DNA from 3 places in the Sessilibacter sp. MAH3 genome. Region 3 is predicted to be linked to each of the others. Evidence: predicted binding sites of a transcription regulator. Region 3 holds the regulator's gene; each other region holds the start of a gene.
What was found. Region 3 encodes PhoB, which activates phosphate uptake and scavenging genes when phosphate is short. Its sites were predicted from a motif close to TGTCATAAANNTGTAACA; they were not measured.

Region 1: gspC (type II secretion system protein GspC) is a predicted target of PhoB. The motif match lies at 2,682-2,699, and genes of this name have one in related genera.
Region 2: ACYQ2C_RS16785 (ExeM/NucH family extracellular endonuclease) is a predicted target of PhoB. The motif match lies at 3,004-3,021, and genes of this name have one in related genera.

Annotation. Positions count from the first base shown of each region.
Region 1 is NZ_BAAGIE010000021.1:36,143-41,625, reverse strand. It holds gene ACYQ2C_RS13250 (acyl carrier protein phosphodiesterase) at 1-16, opposite strand, end outside; gene gshA (glutamate--cysteine ligase) at 43-1,635, opposite strand; gene ACYQ2C_RS13240 (hypothetical protein) at 1,701-2,204, opposite strand; gene gspC (type II secretion system protein GspC) at 2,812-3,843, shown strand; gene gspD (type II secretion system secretin GspD) at 3,852-5,483, shown strand, end outside.
Region 2 is NZ_BAAGIE010000036.1:29,470-34,952, forward strand. It holds gene ACYQ2C_RS16775 (mechanosensitive ion channel family protein) at 275-1,783, shown strand; gene ACYQ2C_RS16780 (DUF817 domain-containing protein) at 2,044-2,829, shown strand; gene ACYQ2C_RS16785 (ExeM/NucH family extracellular endonuclease) at 3,213-5,483, shown strand, end outside.
Region 3 is NZ_BAAGIE010000014.1:4,540-10,022, reverse strand. It holds gene ACYQ2C_RS10200 (HDOD domain-containing protein) at 63-1,469, shown strand; gene ACYQ2C_RS10195 (HU family DNA-binding protein) at 1,551-1,835, opposite strand; gene ubiA (4-hydroxybenzoate octaprenyltransferase) at 2,095-2,976, shown strand; gene phoB (phosphate regulon transcriptional regulator PhoB) at 3,210-3,914, shown strand; gene phoR (phosphate regulon sensor histidine kinase PhoR) at 3,971-5,293, shown strand.

The DNA.
Region 1 (5,483 bases), on a different contig from region 3:
GGGCAAGATAATTCACGGCTTAACCAGCGGCTAACAACCTAATTACGCGCGTGCGCAAAAGTCGTATTGGGCGTAATAATCGCTTAGGTATTCATCAAAGCCTAGATCATCTTTAACTTCGATGGTGGCTTGCTCCAACAGAGAAGATTCAGCCATGGCCTGTAAGCGTTCATTGGCAGAATCATCGATACCCACCCGCTTAAAGTACTGTGAATGCTGCTGAGCGAGCTCCATCGTATGTTCGAAGAAAGTCTGGTTGTTTTCACGCATATTGCGCAAAACTCGCGCAGAAGGCGTAAGTTCAGGATCTTCAATCACCGCAGATTGCGCTTTAAGAGCACTCATGTAGCCTTGATTGCCGCAGGAAAGATCTAACAATTCTGCCACCGGTTCCATGGCCGTTAACAACTCTTGGCCCCATTTGCGCAGCGGCTTTTCGTCGCCATTATCAATCAGCTTAATGGCGGGATCACGGCCGTTATAAACCGTCCGTTTTTGGTTTTCTTGAATGGCACGGAATTCCTGTTCGAAGGTTTGAGGGCTTGGTGTTAACAAGCAATACAACAAGAAGGTATCTAAGAACAACATCTGATCGCGCGAAATACCCAGCGGCTCATAAGGGTTTAAATCTAAACAGCGCACTTCAAGATATTCAACACCGCGATAGAACAACGCCGTTAATGCAGTTTCATCTGTACGTGCCGTGCGCTTGGGACGAATGGAACTGTAGAACTCGTTTTCGATTTGTAACAGCGAAGTATTCAACTGCAGATATTCACCGGTCTCGTCTCGGGTACCAATATTTTGGTAACCCTCGTAAGGGGTGTTGATTGCTCGACAAAGCGTGCGAAGATATGAACGTAAATCGTTGTAATCAACCAACAGACTGGTTTGCGCATCACTTTGATAGCCTAAATCACCCATGCGAAGCGATGTTGCGTATGGGCGGTAATAGGTTTTGCCCTCGTCATCAAATTTTTCTAGGCAGTGGTTTTTATCTTCCACAAAACAACCACATACCGCAGGTGATGCGCCAAACAAATACAATAACAACCAAAAATAGCGGCGGAAGTTACGAATTAGATCGAAATAACGGTTGGTTCTGAATTCTTGTAAATCCAGTTTTGATTGCTCTAGACCGTGTAAATGCGCCCAGAACGGGCTTGGCAGTGAAAAGTTGTAGTGTATGCCAGCGATGGTCTGCATTTTACGACCATAGCGATGACCTAGCCCCAGCCGATAAATGGTTTTCATGCGGCCAACGTTGGAGTTGCCATAAAGAGCGACCGGAATATCTTCATCGTCTTCTAAAAGACACGGCATACTTGCCGGCCAAAGATGCTCACCGTTTAAATGACCGTAGGTAAACTGATGCGTTGCCATTAGGTTTTCGATAACTGCACCAACCTGATGAGAAGGCGGAGTAATGAATTCCAACAATGATTCGCTAAAATCTGTGGTGATTTGCGGGTGGGTTAATGCCGACCCCAATTTTTTAGGATGCGGAGTTTGGGCCAGTTCACCAGCCTCCGTCACGCGTAGACTTTCTTTTTCTAGGCCACGCAAAATGCCATACAAAAGCGGAGAGTTTTCAGGCTTTTTAAGATCGTTAAGAAGTTTGTCGAACGTAGCCAAGAGGCCTCCTTAATCGGCTTAATTCAAAGCCGTTGTTACAAACACTACCCGCTTACCGAGATTATTTATGCGGTTTGCTCGGCAGTAATTTCAGTGTATTCATCAGGGTCACACGACTCAGCCTCAACGGTATCGGTTTCGTCGGTCGTTGAGTCTGCACCAGCGTGGTTTTGATCAGCAACGAATTCTATAGTCTTATCACCAAAATCTTGAACAAAAGTTTGTTCCAATACGAATTCATCGTTGGTTTTTTCATCGCTAACAGATTCCGTGCCGGTTTCTTCTGCCACTGCGATCTCTTCATCGGATGCGGCAACTATCGAGCCCGGCTCGGGTAAATCAGAGATCCAACTCGGATCAACAACAGGCACACCCTTTTCTGTGGTCTCGGTCTCAACAATGCTAATACGTTGACTATAATCGCGAGCACTTACCTCAAAAACTTCGTTAACCGCCTCATCTTTATTAACGGCACGAAATAGCCCTGCGGGCTCACGACCACTGACCCATAACCCCTGACGATTGAGGAAAAATCCTTGGTGATTTTGCAAAAGGAAAATTTTACTCATGATGTGCTCCTAAACTAATACGTCAGCTGGGTAATCGGAGTTATTATATTAACCGATCGGTTTTTGGAGAAAACCTCCGCTCTAAAGCCAAAATTTGAGCAGGATCGCTTAAATGGTGGCACCCAGCTTGATGTTTTTCGACTTTATACCTGTAAATTAGTGACGCCAAACCGTCATAATTTTGTAGCATTATGCGTCGGCCAAAAGTGAATTGCTAAAGCAATAACAATTTGGCTGCCAATATTTGCTAACGATTATTTTAGCGTTTTTCAAAATTTCGGTGCACAAGTGCCTAATATTTTGAGAGTCGTCGACTTCTCAAAAATGATTATTTTTTGGGCGACCACTGAAACAATACTTAAACTAATTACTGAAAAAGTAATTATAAACAACGGTTTTTTAAGGATGGCAGTAGAAGGCCGCAATCGATAACGGGTATTATGGATTGATTGAGTTCGTCATATGAACAAATCAATAAGTTCCGTTTTTATCACAGCGAGAACCAAATTTAATTTCTACCATCTGAGCTGGGACTCAGAGAAGCTATCATTTTTTGTACAACGGTAATTCAAAAACCAACATCTAAACTTGCAACAGAAGCTCAGACATGAATCAAGCAGTTAGTCATCTACCAGCGATACTTAAGCAAAGCTTGGGCAAGCCCAGCACGCTGATATTGGCTCGCAATATTTTGGTGGTGGTATTTCTACTTTGGGCTTGCAGTAACCTTGCAAATCTATTTTGGGCCTTATTACCTGCACCTACTCTCCCAGAACCGTCATCGGCGGCTCCTAGAAATGTGGTTATTGAGGTCAATACAGGCGCAAATCAAGGCTCAATCGATATTGAATCTTTAGCCGCTATTGAATTGTTTGGCTCTGTTGATGCCACAGCAGCAGTTGAAGAGGTTGCTCCAGTCGCCACCGATATCATCGAAGATGCTCGCGAGACCTCTCTGAACCTAACATTGAAGGGTGTTATTAAAAGTAGCATCCCAGAAAACTCTGAAGCCTTTATCGCTCATGCGCGCGACGAAAAAGCGTACAAAGTTGGCGATCGCCTACCCGGTGGCAACAATGTCAAGTTACTTCAGGTTCAAGCAAATCAAGTTATCCTCGATAACAACGGTAATAACGAATCTCTTCGTCTCTTTGAACCTAACAGTGACTTAGGTAACTCGCGAAACGATTCTGCTCGTAGCAATGTTTCACTGGGTCGAGTTACCCGTGACCCACAAGAAATTCTTAACGAAGCGCTAGAAGAGGCGGGCGTTGACCCCAATTCATCCACCGCTTCCGATGACGAGGATGACGACGACGAAGACGATACTGAACCTCGCGTAGTTACGCGAGCGCCAAAGTCACTCGCCGAAGTTATTAAATTTAGCGTGGCTCGTGAGGGTACCGATATTGTCGGCTACCGAATTCGCCCAGGCCGCGACAGAGAAATTTTTGACCAGTTGGGCTTACAACCTAACGACATAGTTACAGAGATAAACGGCATTGCGCTGAATAACTCTGGCAGCATTACACAGGTTTACCGCGAAATGCGTGAAGCCACCAGCGCAAGAGTCACCCTTTTGCGCGATGGCCAGAGCCAATCTATAAACATCGAGCTTGATGCAAATACCGAAGAGTGAGGATTAACGTGCGCCGATTTTTGTTAGCAGCGCTACTATTGTGTGCCGGTCACACATACGCACAGGACCGCGAAACTGAGAAACTAACCCTCAGCTTTAACGACGCTGATATTGTTGAGGTTATTCGCTTTGTTGCCGAAGCCACCAATAAAACCGTGATCATAGATCCACGCGTTAAAGGTAAGGTGCAGGTATTTACCAACGGTGAAGTTACTCGCGATCAAGCTTACGCATTATTATTATCTATTTTAGAGTTACACGGCTTTACCGCTTTTGAAAACGGTAACGTGGTGCGTGTTGTACCAAACAAAGACGTACGCTCTTCACCCATTCCTGTGACCGGTGAAAAGGCCGCACAAGCTGGTGATGAATACATCACTGAAGTTGTTACACTGCGCAACATTTCAGCGGCTAAAGTACTGCCGGTATTACGTCCTCTGGTCGCTCAACATGCACACATGGCAGCTTACGACCCCAGTAACTCCATCGTAATTTCTGATACCGCCGCCAACATTGAGCGCGTCAAGCAAGTTATTGCACAAATTGACGGCGCCGCCGTATCTCAAACCGAAGTTATTCAGCTTGAATATGCACCGGTTTCTGATGCTCTGCAAATGATGGAAGCATTGCTCAGTGGCGATGCCGGAAAAGACACCGGTAGCCTAAAAATGGTTGCCGACGCTCGGACCAACTCTTTATTGGTCAGCGGCGACCAGGTACAACGCAACCGAGTAAAAGATTTGATTGCTCGTCTTGACCGTCCGCAAGCCCAAACCGGTAACGTGCGCGTTTTGTATCTTGAATACGCCAATGCCACCGAGGTTGCGCAAACCCTTCAGCAGCTCCTGCAAAACTTGTCACAAGGTGGCGGTGATGCTGCGGCAGCAACTGGCGGCGGTGGTATTCGCCCGTCGGTAGAAGCTGACGAATCTACTAACGCACTATTGATCACCGCCGAAGGCGATACTCTCGACTCATTGTTACAAGTCGTTGAACGGCTCGATATTCGCCGCGCTCAAGTCTTAGTTGAAGCGGTTATTGCGGAGCTTGAAGACGTTGACGGCAAAGATTTAGGTATTCAATGGTTATTCGCCTCTGAAAACGGTGGTTTTGGCTCCAGCTCACTGGGTGATGGCATCTTGTCGGGCGCAGGCTCAATCGCATTATCGGATGACGACGATGTTATCGAAGATCTTGCTGGCGCTATCGGCTCGATCACTGGCACTACTTTTGGTGTCGGCGATTTCGACGGCGAAAAAGGCTTTATTGCTTTGGTTAACGCGCTGCAAGAAAAAACCAATTCAAACATTCTTTCAACGCCGAGCGTGTTAACCACCGACAACCACGAAGCCGAAATCTCCGTCGGTCAGGAAGTACCTTTCGTAACCGGTAGCTTTACCAGCACCGAAGGTAACGTGAACAACCCGTTCCAGACTATCGAGCGCCAAAACGTTGGTATCACCTTGCGCGTAACGCCACACATTAACGAAGGCGACAAAATTATTCTCGATATCGAGCAAGAAGTATCAAGCTTGACTGGTGAAACCAGTGCGTCGGATGTAATCACCAACGAACGCTCCATCACCACTCAAGTCTTAGCCAGTGATGGCCAAGTTGTCGTATTGGGCGGACTAATGCGC
Region 2 (5,483 bases), on a different contig from region 3:
TTTTTTGTTTTTAGTAAGCTATTGAAAAATATGATAAAAATTGTTTTTCTAGAGTTGGGTTATAAATTGCTTTTAGTTGGTTAACAATGAATATAGGTGTTTAATAATAATGCTTTTTAAAAAGATGTTTTGAGTTTCATCTCTTTTTTACAAATTAGTATTTTAATCATTGTAACTATTACAAGTTGTATTTGATGTTATAAGTCGTATTTGATAAGAGCAACGTGTAATTAATTTAGAAAATTAAACATTAATTAAATAGAAAGTGACAGCGATGAAGGTTTTACTCTTTGTACTATTAATTATTTTTTCAACTCAGAGCTTTTCTCAAATGGGATTGTTGGGTAGTTCCTCCAGTTCTAATGAGAATCAAGAAAAGGGTAACGACAATGTATCGGAACTTATAGAGAAGATAGAATCACCGGAACAACGTCAACAACTCATTGAAGACTTAAAAACCTTAGAAACCACTCAGCAGCAAGAAGGCAAAGACAACAAAGAGCTTGAGGTTCAGGAAATTATCAATTTTGAAGAAAAAAGCACTGAGTTTAAAGAGTACGTAAGTAATCTTTTATCTGAATTTAATATTCCCGAATCCACTGCATGGGAGGCGTTGGTTCTTGCTGCTTTGTTGCTCATTACCATTGTTGCCTTAGTGATATTAAAGTTCGCGTATAAAACCGCTAAATCGCATTTAAAAAAGATGAACCTACGTTTGCATTTAAATTCACGTAGATTTATTCCTTTACTGCATTTAGTCAATTATGCCATTAAGGCTCATGTATTTATTTTTGTCATCTACGCTGTTTTTGTTCTTTATGTCCCAGAAGACAGTTTTATTAATAGAGCGATTAATATAACAGCTATCGTTTCGTTTATATTAGCAGCATTGGCGTTAATTTTTGTCGCTATATTAATTTGGGAGAGCGCAAATGCAGCCATGGAATTTGTCTCATCGCACAGTAGTTTAAAATCCAATGCCCGAATGAATACCGTGATGCCTATTATTCGTAATGCATTACTGTTTACCTTAAGTTTGTTGTTTATCATGGTGTTTTTATCGGGAATAGGCGTCGATATCTACCCACTCTTGGCGGGTGCTGGGGTGTTAGGTATCGCCGTCGGTTTTGGTGCTCAAACTCTTGTGAAAGACTTTTTAACGGGATTTACGGTAATTATCGAAGACCTACTGCAAATAGGTGATGTAGTAACCGTGGCGAACAGAACCGGCGTGGTTGAAAAATTATCGATTCGTAAATTGCAACTAAGAGCGCTGGACGGCACCGTACATACCGTACCCTTTGGTGAAGTATCGATTGTGGATAACCTCACCAAAGACTTTAGCTTTTACCTGATGGACGTTGGTGTTGCTTACAAAGAAAATACCGACGTTGTTATAGAATGTTTACGAGAAATCGATGAAGAAATTCGTAATGATGACGACTTTAAAGATCGAATCTTGTCGCCGATAGAAATATTTGGCGTCGATAAATTTGCCGATTCTGCCGTAATCATTAAAGCGCGAATAAAAACCCGACCACTCGAAAAATGGAACGTAGGGCGCGAATTCAACCGTCGCATGAAATACCTCTTCGACGAACGTAACATCGAAATACCATTTCCACATCGCACTCTTTACTTTGGCGAACCAATCGTTGCGCAAACCTCAATACAACGCCAAGAAAAAGACATTAATTCAAGCCAGTCAATCGATAAAAAAACCGACAAGGTTTATCTGCCCGATAATGAAGACGCAACCGAAAGCGATGAAGGGGAAAATTAATTCTTCTGTAATTTTCTCGGAGAGCAGCATTTAGAAATACAACTTACAATTTTTGCACAATGTTAATCAATGACAGTATTTGGAATTAACGACACAAGGATGTGTTGATAAAAACACTGAGTTGATCAGAGCTTTCTAATGTAAAATCAAATTAATTGCTAGATTTCTCTTCATTTCTGATTTTGTGTACAGTTCACTCAAAGCTTGTGAGAGCTGTTGATGATGATTGTTGTTGTGGGTTGTAGATATGGATTGCTGTTGTGGAAAAGGTTAAGCGTTTTGTTTGGGAATTTTGGTTGTTTGGTTTGAAGCAGGCTTATGCGTGTTTGTTTGGTGGGTTTTTGTTAGGGGTTATTATTGTAACTAAGGTTTGGTATCCTTTTGAGTCGTTACATCGCTACGATTTTATCTTTTTGTCAGCGGTGGTTTTTCAGCTTTTTTTGTTGGTAACTAAGCTTGAGACGTTGCGCGAGTCGTTGGTTATTGTGATTTTTCACATTGTTGCAACGCTTATGGAGTTGTTTAAAACTTCTGACGCAATAGGTTCTTGGACGTATCCAGAAGATTATGTTTTGGGTATTGGTAATGTACCCTTGTTCACGGGGTTTATGTACAGCGCTGTGGGTAGTTATATTGCTAGAATTTGGCGAATTTTTGATTTTCGCTTTGATTATTATCCACGTTTTGGAATAACACTTATTTTAGCTCTGTTGGTGTATGCGAATTTTTTTACGCATCATTTTATTGTGGATTTTCGTTGGATTATATTGGCGTTGATTGTTGGTTGTTTTTATAAATCCAATATTTATTTTCGAGTCGATAAACAGTATCGCACCATGCCGCTGTTGTTAGGTTGGTTTTTAGTGGCCTTATTTATTTGGTTTGCCGAAAATATATCAACCTATGCAAGTGTGTGGGTTTATCCCAATCAACGGCAGGGTTGGCAGTTGGTTTCTTTTTCAAAGTTGATTGCTTGGTATTTATTAATGTATGTGAGTTTTGTGTTGGTTACCTGTGTGAATACAATTCGTAAAATCTCTGATTAAAACCTTTGCATTAAATACACGCTAGAAAATTAAAGTACCATGCTTAATAACGTTAGTTCGCAATAATGTTTTGATGTTGAAATTGGCGACACTTCTTGGTGTCGCTAGCAGCTTTGGGTTAGTCAAAGTTTTTTATTTTTAATCAACGATTCACGTTCTCTTATTACGTCTTCTTGTCTTAAAACCGTCATATGTTAGAAAAACCCACAAGGTATTCTTATCTATAAGGGGGCTCTAACAGTTATACTTCAATACCCCGAATTCACGATCAAAATAGTCAGTGCTGAATAAGATTCAACAGTAGGAGCGGTTGAATTTGTCTTTGTGGTGTTTGTTCAGCACGATTGTAATAACGCTTGAATAATTATTTAAAGGAATCTTCCATGGACATGAAAAAGTTAGTCGTGGCAGCACCCTTACTCTCGTTGAGTATGGGCGCCAGCGCCGGCATGGTATTAACAGGAATATTTGACGGCCCTTTACCCGGTGGTTTACCTAAAGGCTACGAAGTTTATGTAACCGAAGACATTGCCGATGCGTCATTGTACGGCCTTGGTTCGGCAAATAACGGCGGTGGTAGCGACGGTCAAGAGTTCACCTTTTCTCCGGTTAGTTTGAGTGCTGGCAGTTATGTATATGTTGTTACCGACAGCGTTTCTTTTTCGGATTTTTTTGGTGTAACGCCTGAGTTTGTTTTTGAATCCGGTTCGGCGAACATTAATGGTGATGACGCTATTGAGTTGTTCTTTAACGGCAGTGTTGTCGATTTGTTCGGTGAAGTAGACGTTGATGGCACCGGCCAACCGTGGGAATACCTAGACGGTTGGGCTTATCGTTTAAGTGGTTCGGTGGCAAGCAGCACTTTTGATATTACTGAGTGGAGTTTCAGCGGGCCAAACGCCTACGATGGTGAAACCAGCAACACCACAGCGGCCAATCCTTTGCCTTTGGCAACCTTTACCACTGTCGGCGGCGGCGATGATGACGACGACACTCCACCACCGGTTGAGATTGGCGCGTGTTTTAGCGATGCGACTTTGATCAGTGCTATTCAAGGTGATGGCGCAAGCGTTACCACTACAGATACTGTAGTTGTTGAAGGTATTATCACTGGTTTACGTGATAATGGTTATTTCCTACAAGAAGAACCTAGCGATTCCGACGGTAATGCGGCAACGTCTGAAGGTATCTTCGTTTTTGCAACCATTTTAGATGAGTTAGAAGTTGGTGATACCGCCCGTGTTTTGGGTGTTCCTTCAGAATTCTTTAACAACAGTCAAATTACCGCCGAGCAACAATTAGATTGTGGCGTTGCGGCTGAGTCTGTCATTCCTGCATTTATTCCAATGCCATACGAAGGTCAACTTGATCTTGAAACCGTAGAAGGCATGGTTGCAACCGTTACCGACGCAACAATCTATAGCCTTGATAATTTCACCCGCTTTGGTGAAATGTTCTTGAGTGATTCTGTTAAGTTAACTCCAACCGAAGCCGGTGCGCCGTTCAGCCCTGAATATGACGCGGCTGTTGCTAATGCCAGTGCGAACATTTTGTTGATTGACGACAATAATGGTCGAACCTTCCCAGATGAAATCAGCTATTACTCAACACCAGAATTTGATGGTTTAAATTACGATAACGCTCCTCGCGTAGGTGAAACGGTTTCTGCTACTGGTCCTGTGATGTTCTCCTTTGGTAACTATCGCATCAACCCAGTAAAAGAGACCTTCTCAATTGCATCTACTCGTACCGCGGCGCCGGATTTAATTCCTGCCGATGTTACTGTGGCAAGTTTTAACGTATTGAACTACTTTAATGGCCTTGTACTGGACGACGGTAGTGTAACCTTCGACTACCCAGCCAACCGTGGTGCAGCCGACGAAGAAGAGTTCGCGTTACAAGAAGCTCGAATTGTTAACGCTATTATTGCTTTGGACGCCGATGTTATTGGTTTGATCGAAGTTGAAAACGATGGCTTTGGCGATGACAGTGCTATTCGTCAATTGGTTGATGCGATCAACGCGCAACTGGGTGATCGTGTGTATCGTTTCGCTCGTTCTGACGACGAAACCATTACCGGTACCGATGCCATTACTAACGCGATCATTTACAAACACCGTAAAGTAATTGCACGTGGCGGATTACGTGGTATTGCATTGCCATCGCAAGATAATAATGGTCGTTTTGTTGGCCAACGTAATACCTTGGTACAAAGTTTCCGTCACCGCGCCACTGGCGATCAATTCGCCCTAGCGATTAACCACTTTAAATCAAAAGGCTCAACTTGTTTTGAAGATGACGTTAACCCAACGGCGTTAGATTCCATTCAAGGCAGCTGTAACGCATTCCGTGTATCTGCGGCGGTAACCTTAGGTAATGCGCTTGATGCGATGAACTTGCCTGAAAAACTGTTAATCATGGGCGATCTAAACAGCTACAGCCAGGAAGATCCTCTAGCAGTACTTACCGAATACACCCCAGAAGAACGCGGCTATACCATTGTAACTGCGGTTAACACCCAGCTTGATGGTGGCGTTTCTGTACCGGTAACCGAGACCTTTGGTTATATTCCATTGCGCGATACCTTTGATCCAGAGGGCTACTCGTTCTACTTCTTTGGCGCTGACCAAATCGGTGCTCTCGATCATGTGTTA
Region 3 (5,483 bases):
CAGCTGAAGCCGTGATCGATAGGTAAACATTCAAGCTATAAGAATAAAGCCGAGGAACTGAGGTGCAATTCCCAAGTAATGTTAAAAAACTCTTGGACACCAAGCAGATAAATTACACCATGACCACATACAGCAACGATACAGCAACAGCCAACCATTACCGCGACCACCATCTGCGAGACAGTAACGCAGCGCGCTCTATTTTATTGGAAGATGAGCGCGGTAAGTTGTTGGTGGTGGTGCCAGCGAACTGCCTACTAGATCTACAGCGTCTTTGCCAACTGACCAGCCGCAATTTGCACGCAGTTGACGCTAAAGAAGTTGAAAACTACATCAGCTCGAAGAATCTCGATGGCATTCCGGCGATCCCAAACATCAGTGGTTTAGAAACGGTCATTGATGAGCGACTTACCAAAGCTCAAGAACCTATCTTGTTGGACGCCGGTAAGTCGCCACATTTGCTTGAGATCGATAACGAAGCTCTCGATCAGTTGATGGCCCACAAGGCTTCGAGCTTAGACATCGCCATTCCTATTGCTCAAATTGAGCAGGGCTTGATGTCCACCGATAACGACGTGGCTGACATTAAGCAGTCAGTCTCTAAATTCACCGCGCTTCGCATCAAACAGCGCCTTGAAGACACCCTTGAGATGCCGCCGCTACCAGAAACCGCCCAGCGCATCATCAAATTAAGGGTAGACCCGGACGCGGACATCAGCGACCTGTCGTCTATTGTTGAAACCGACCCCAGCCTCGCCGCGCAAGTCGTTAGCTGGGCATCATCGCCTTATTATTCCGCTCCCGGAAAAATTCGCTCAATTCACGATGCCATAGTGCGCGTTTTGGGCTTCGACATGGTGCTCAATCTCGCTCTGGGAATTGCTCTGAGTCGAACTCTTGATATTCCTCCCAGAGGCCCACACGGCTCACAAACCTACTGGCGCACCGCGGTTTATATGGCCGCCACCATGGAAGGCTTGGTTACGGCCATTGACCGACCACATCGCCCCGGTTTTGGTCTAGCGTATCTTTCTGGCTTACTTCATAACTTCGGTTATTTGATTATTGCCGACGTCTTTCCACCGTATTTCGACCGCCTATGCAAATCGTGGGATGCCAATCCGCACGTAGATGACTCGGTGGTAGAAAAGCAGCAAATTGGTGTCAGTCGCCAGCAATTAAGCTCTTGGTTGATGGATTTGTGGAATATGCCGCAGGAGGTTGTAACCGCGTTGCGCCACCAAGACAACCCCGATTACGACGGTGAGCACGCCATCTACGCCAACCTTCTGTACATCTCCCATCGCATTTTGTGCTTGAGAGGTTTAGCCGACGGCCCCAAACAGCCACTGTCGCCAGAAATGCTCACCCGCGTGCATTTGACTCAAGCCGATTTAGACGAAACCCTCGATAACATTATTGAATCCGCCCTAGAGCTAGAAACTATCGCCAACGAACTCAGCCATTAATCGCAGTTTGCAAATAACCAAAAGCCCTCAACTGAGGGCTTTTTTGTGGCGTCGATCTTTGCAAAGAAAACTCGCGAACGGCTATGAAGATGCTTGATTGACTAGATCTTTCAATTGTTTTCCGGGCTTAAAAGACACGCTGTTACTGGCGGCGATTTCGATTGGCTCACCGGTCGCAGGACTGCGCCCAGTGCGAGCGGCTCGTGTTTTGGGATTAAACGATCCAAAACCCAAAATATTAACCGACTCGTTGCGACTTAATGCGTTGGTGATTTCATCGAGAATGGTGGAAATGATGTCATGTGCCTTTTCTTTGGTGATGTTGGCACTTTCGGCGACGGCGTTGACCAATTCAGTTTTATGCATGGCGAATGATTTCTCTGTTGTTGTAATTGTTAAATCTTTCTTCAAAACCACAGCAACGCTCAAAACAAGTTAAGAAATCCCTAACTAAATAACTCGCTTTGTCGCGCACTTTAAACACCTCTGGCTTTCTTTTTAGTCGAAATTATGGCTTTATCAAGCCGCTAAGGCCGTAAGATCGCAGCCAAATTGATTTACCACCTGTTTTTAAGCCAAATCTTAACGATTTGAGTTATAGCCAAAGAAGTTTGTCGAGCCATTAATGAATCTTGAGAAATACGTAACCCCAAAATCCGGCGACTGGAACGACTACCTAAAATTGATGCGAATGGATAAACCGGTGGGCAGTTTATTGTTGCTCTGGCCGGTTTATTGGGCGCTTTGGATTGCTTCAGAAGGCAAACCCAGCATCAGCACCTTGATTATTTTTACCCTCGGCGTCTTTGTGATGCGCTCAGCCGGATGCGTTATCAACGATTACGCCGACCGCAACTTTGATGGCAAGGTTAAGCGTACCAACCAACGTCCGCTCGCAGCAGGAAGATTATCGGAAGGCAATGCACTGTTCCTTTTTACAGCCTTGTGTGCTTTAGCCTTTGCGTTAGTGATTCTGACCAATTGGCAAACCATTGCGCTGTCATTTGCGGCATTACTGCTCGCCAGTGCTTATCCATTTGCCAAGCGCTACACGCATATGCCACAGGTCGTATTAGGTGCAGCATTCTCTTGGGGAATTCCCATGGTATTTACGGCCGAAACCAACACGTTGCCAAAAACCGCTTGGGTCATTTACTTTACCAATCTGCTCTGGGTGATTGCCTACGATACCTTCTACGCCATGGTCGATCGCGATGACGACTTAAAAATTGGCGTGAAATCCACCGCGGTATTGTTTGGCGATATGGACAAGGTTATTACTGGGTGTCTACAAGTGCTGACGCTATTCGGCATGATACTGATCGGTGATAACGCCAAATTGGGCTGGATTTACTCCATTGGCGTGGCCGTTTGCGCGGGTTTGTTTGTGTATCAGCAATATTTGATTCGCAATCGCGAGCGGGAGCAATGTTTCAAGGCGTTTAAGAATAATCAGTGGGTGGGCGTGGTTTTATTCGTGGCGATCGCGGCTGATTATTTGCTTTAAGCATTTAAAAATTTAGGCATCTAAGCATTACGATTTTTATGCCCTAAACCTTATGAATTCTGCGGCAATTACTAACTCATTAGACAGTTTTCGCCAATATACCTGTGTGTTTCACACAAATTACAGATTTATCACAACCAATTGCTATGATTGTCATAAAAGCGAAACAAAACCTTTATTAAATGCACCCAGCTTAAAACGCCTCCTTAAATTCACAATTCCGGTGTGCAACCATGGCCGATAAAACAATTTTGATCGTAGACGATGAATCCTCCATTCGAGATATGCTGCGTGTAGCACTTGAAATGGCGGATTATAAATGCCTTGAAGCCATGGATGCGCAAACGGCACACACCCTGATTGTGGATGAAAAGCCAGATTTGATTCTGCTCGATTGGATGTTACCTGGCACCAGCGGTATCGAATTAGCTCGTCGCCTCAAGCGCGATGAGGTTACTTCGCAAATTCCAATCATCATGCTTACCGCTAAAGGCGAGGAAGACAACAAGGTACAAGGTTTAGAAGTCGGCGCTGATGACTACATCACCAAGCCCTTCTCCCCCAGAGAGCTGGTCGCTCGCTTAAAAGCAGTTTTACGTCGCACCGACTCTGCCTCTACCAGTGGCCCAATTTCGGTCGAAGGCCTAGTACTCGACCCGGTAAGCCACCGCGTTACCATCAACGAGAAACCCATCGATATGGGTCCAACCGAATACCGCTTGCTGGAGTTCTTCTTAACCCACCAAGAGCGTGTGTACACTCGCGGTCAACTGCTTGACCACGTTTGGGGCGGCAACGTCTATGTGGAAGAGCGCACCGTAGACGTTCACATTCGTCGCCTGCGTAAAGCCTTAACTCAAGACGACCACGACCGCTTTATTCAAACCGTGCGTGGCACCGGTTACCGTTTTTCCATCAAAGTCACCGAAAAAGCTTAAGATAAATCGCTTATACTTGAGCTTTAATGTCGTAAACCTATCACTCGAGATCACTCGTGCATCGTGGCTTTGTATCTGAATTTCGGCAATTTTTAGTCGCTATCGCAGTTGCGGCTGTACTTGGTCTCGTCATTGGTTATCCACTGTATACCTTATTGCTGGCCAATGTGTTGTACGGCGCTTGGACGCTGTACAACATGCGCAAGCTTGAGCGTTGGCTAACCACTCGCAGTATCGGCCAGGTGCCCAACGCCACCGGCTTTTGGGAGGAGGTTTATTACCAGGTCTCCAACAATCGCGAAAGGCACAACAAAGAAAAGCACCGCTTACAATCACTGATTCTTCGGGTGCAAGAAACTACCGCCGCACTCAAGGACGCGGTGATTATTTTAGACGACCAAGCGTCCATTCAATGGTGGAACCAAAGTGCCCGGCGACTGATTGGTCTACAACCGGGCGATCACGGCAAACCCATCGTTAACTACCTGCGCTCGCCGCGCTTTGTGCGCTACCTCGAAGCCGAAGATTACTCAGAACCGCTAACCATGCCGTCGGCCACCGATAGCGATCAATTCTTAAGTTTTCAAATCAACCGCTACGGCCAAGGCGACTATCTGATGGTGGTGCGCGATATTTCACGGCTGCAAAAGCTTGAACAAATGCGCAAAGACTTTATCGGTAACGTTTCTCACGAACTGCGTACACCGCTGACAGTGGTGCGGGGTTACTTAGAAACCATGGCCGATAATGCCGATTCGCTGCCCGGTGTTTGGCAAAAAGCCATCAGCCAAATGGAACAGCAATCGAAACGCATGACCTTGATCATTGAAGATCTGCTGACTTTGACACGCCTTGAAACCGACGACAGCAGCCTGCGAGAGACAAAAATTAACGTCGCCGATTTGCTGCAAAGCATCGTCCACGACGCCCAAGACCTCAGTGGCGACAAGGCTCATCAGTTTGAAATCGACGCCGACGAAGACTTTTTGTTGATTGGCGTTATCGAAGAGCTACGCAGTTGTATTTCGAACCTAGTCTACAACGCCGTGCGTTATTCACCGGCCAAAAGCCAAATCATTCTGCACGCTTACGTTGATGAAGGCGGCGGTCATATCGCCATTGAAGACCACGGCATAGGTATTGAAGCGCGCCACATTCCCAGACTTACCGAACGCTTTTATCGCGTTGACGCCAGCCGCAGCCTAGACACCGGCGGCACCGGTTTAGGGCTGGCCATTGTTAAACACGTATTGTCACGTCACCAAGCGCATCTTGAAATCACCAGTCGAATCAACCACGGCAGCACATTTACCTGTAGCTTCCGTCTGGATCGCGTTGTTAAAGAACACCGCCCGTCATCGTTAAACGATAGCGAATAACATCGTTAATTTCAGAACTCGTACCGACTCTGGATTTCAGAAAGCACAGTTTTGAAAACACAATTTCGAAAACACAATTTCGAAAACAGTGTTTTGCAACTATCGGTTGAACTCTCGTCCCAGTTCTAGTTTGATAAGCCCTACGGCATAGCTTTCGCAACTCGCGAAAATGGCATTAACGCTCACAGCG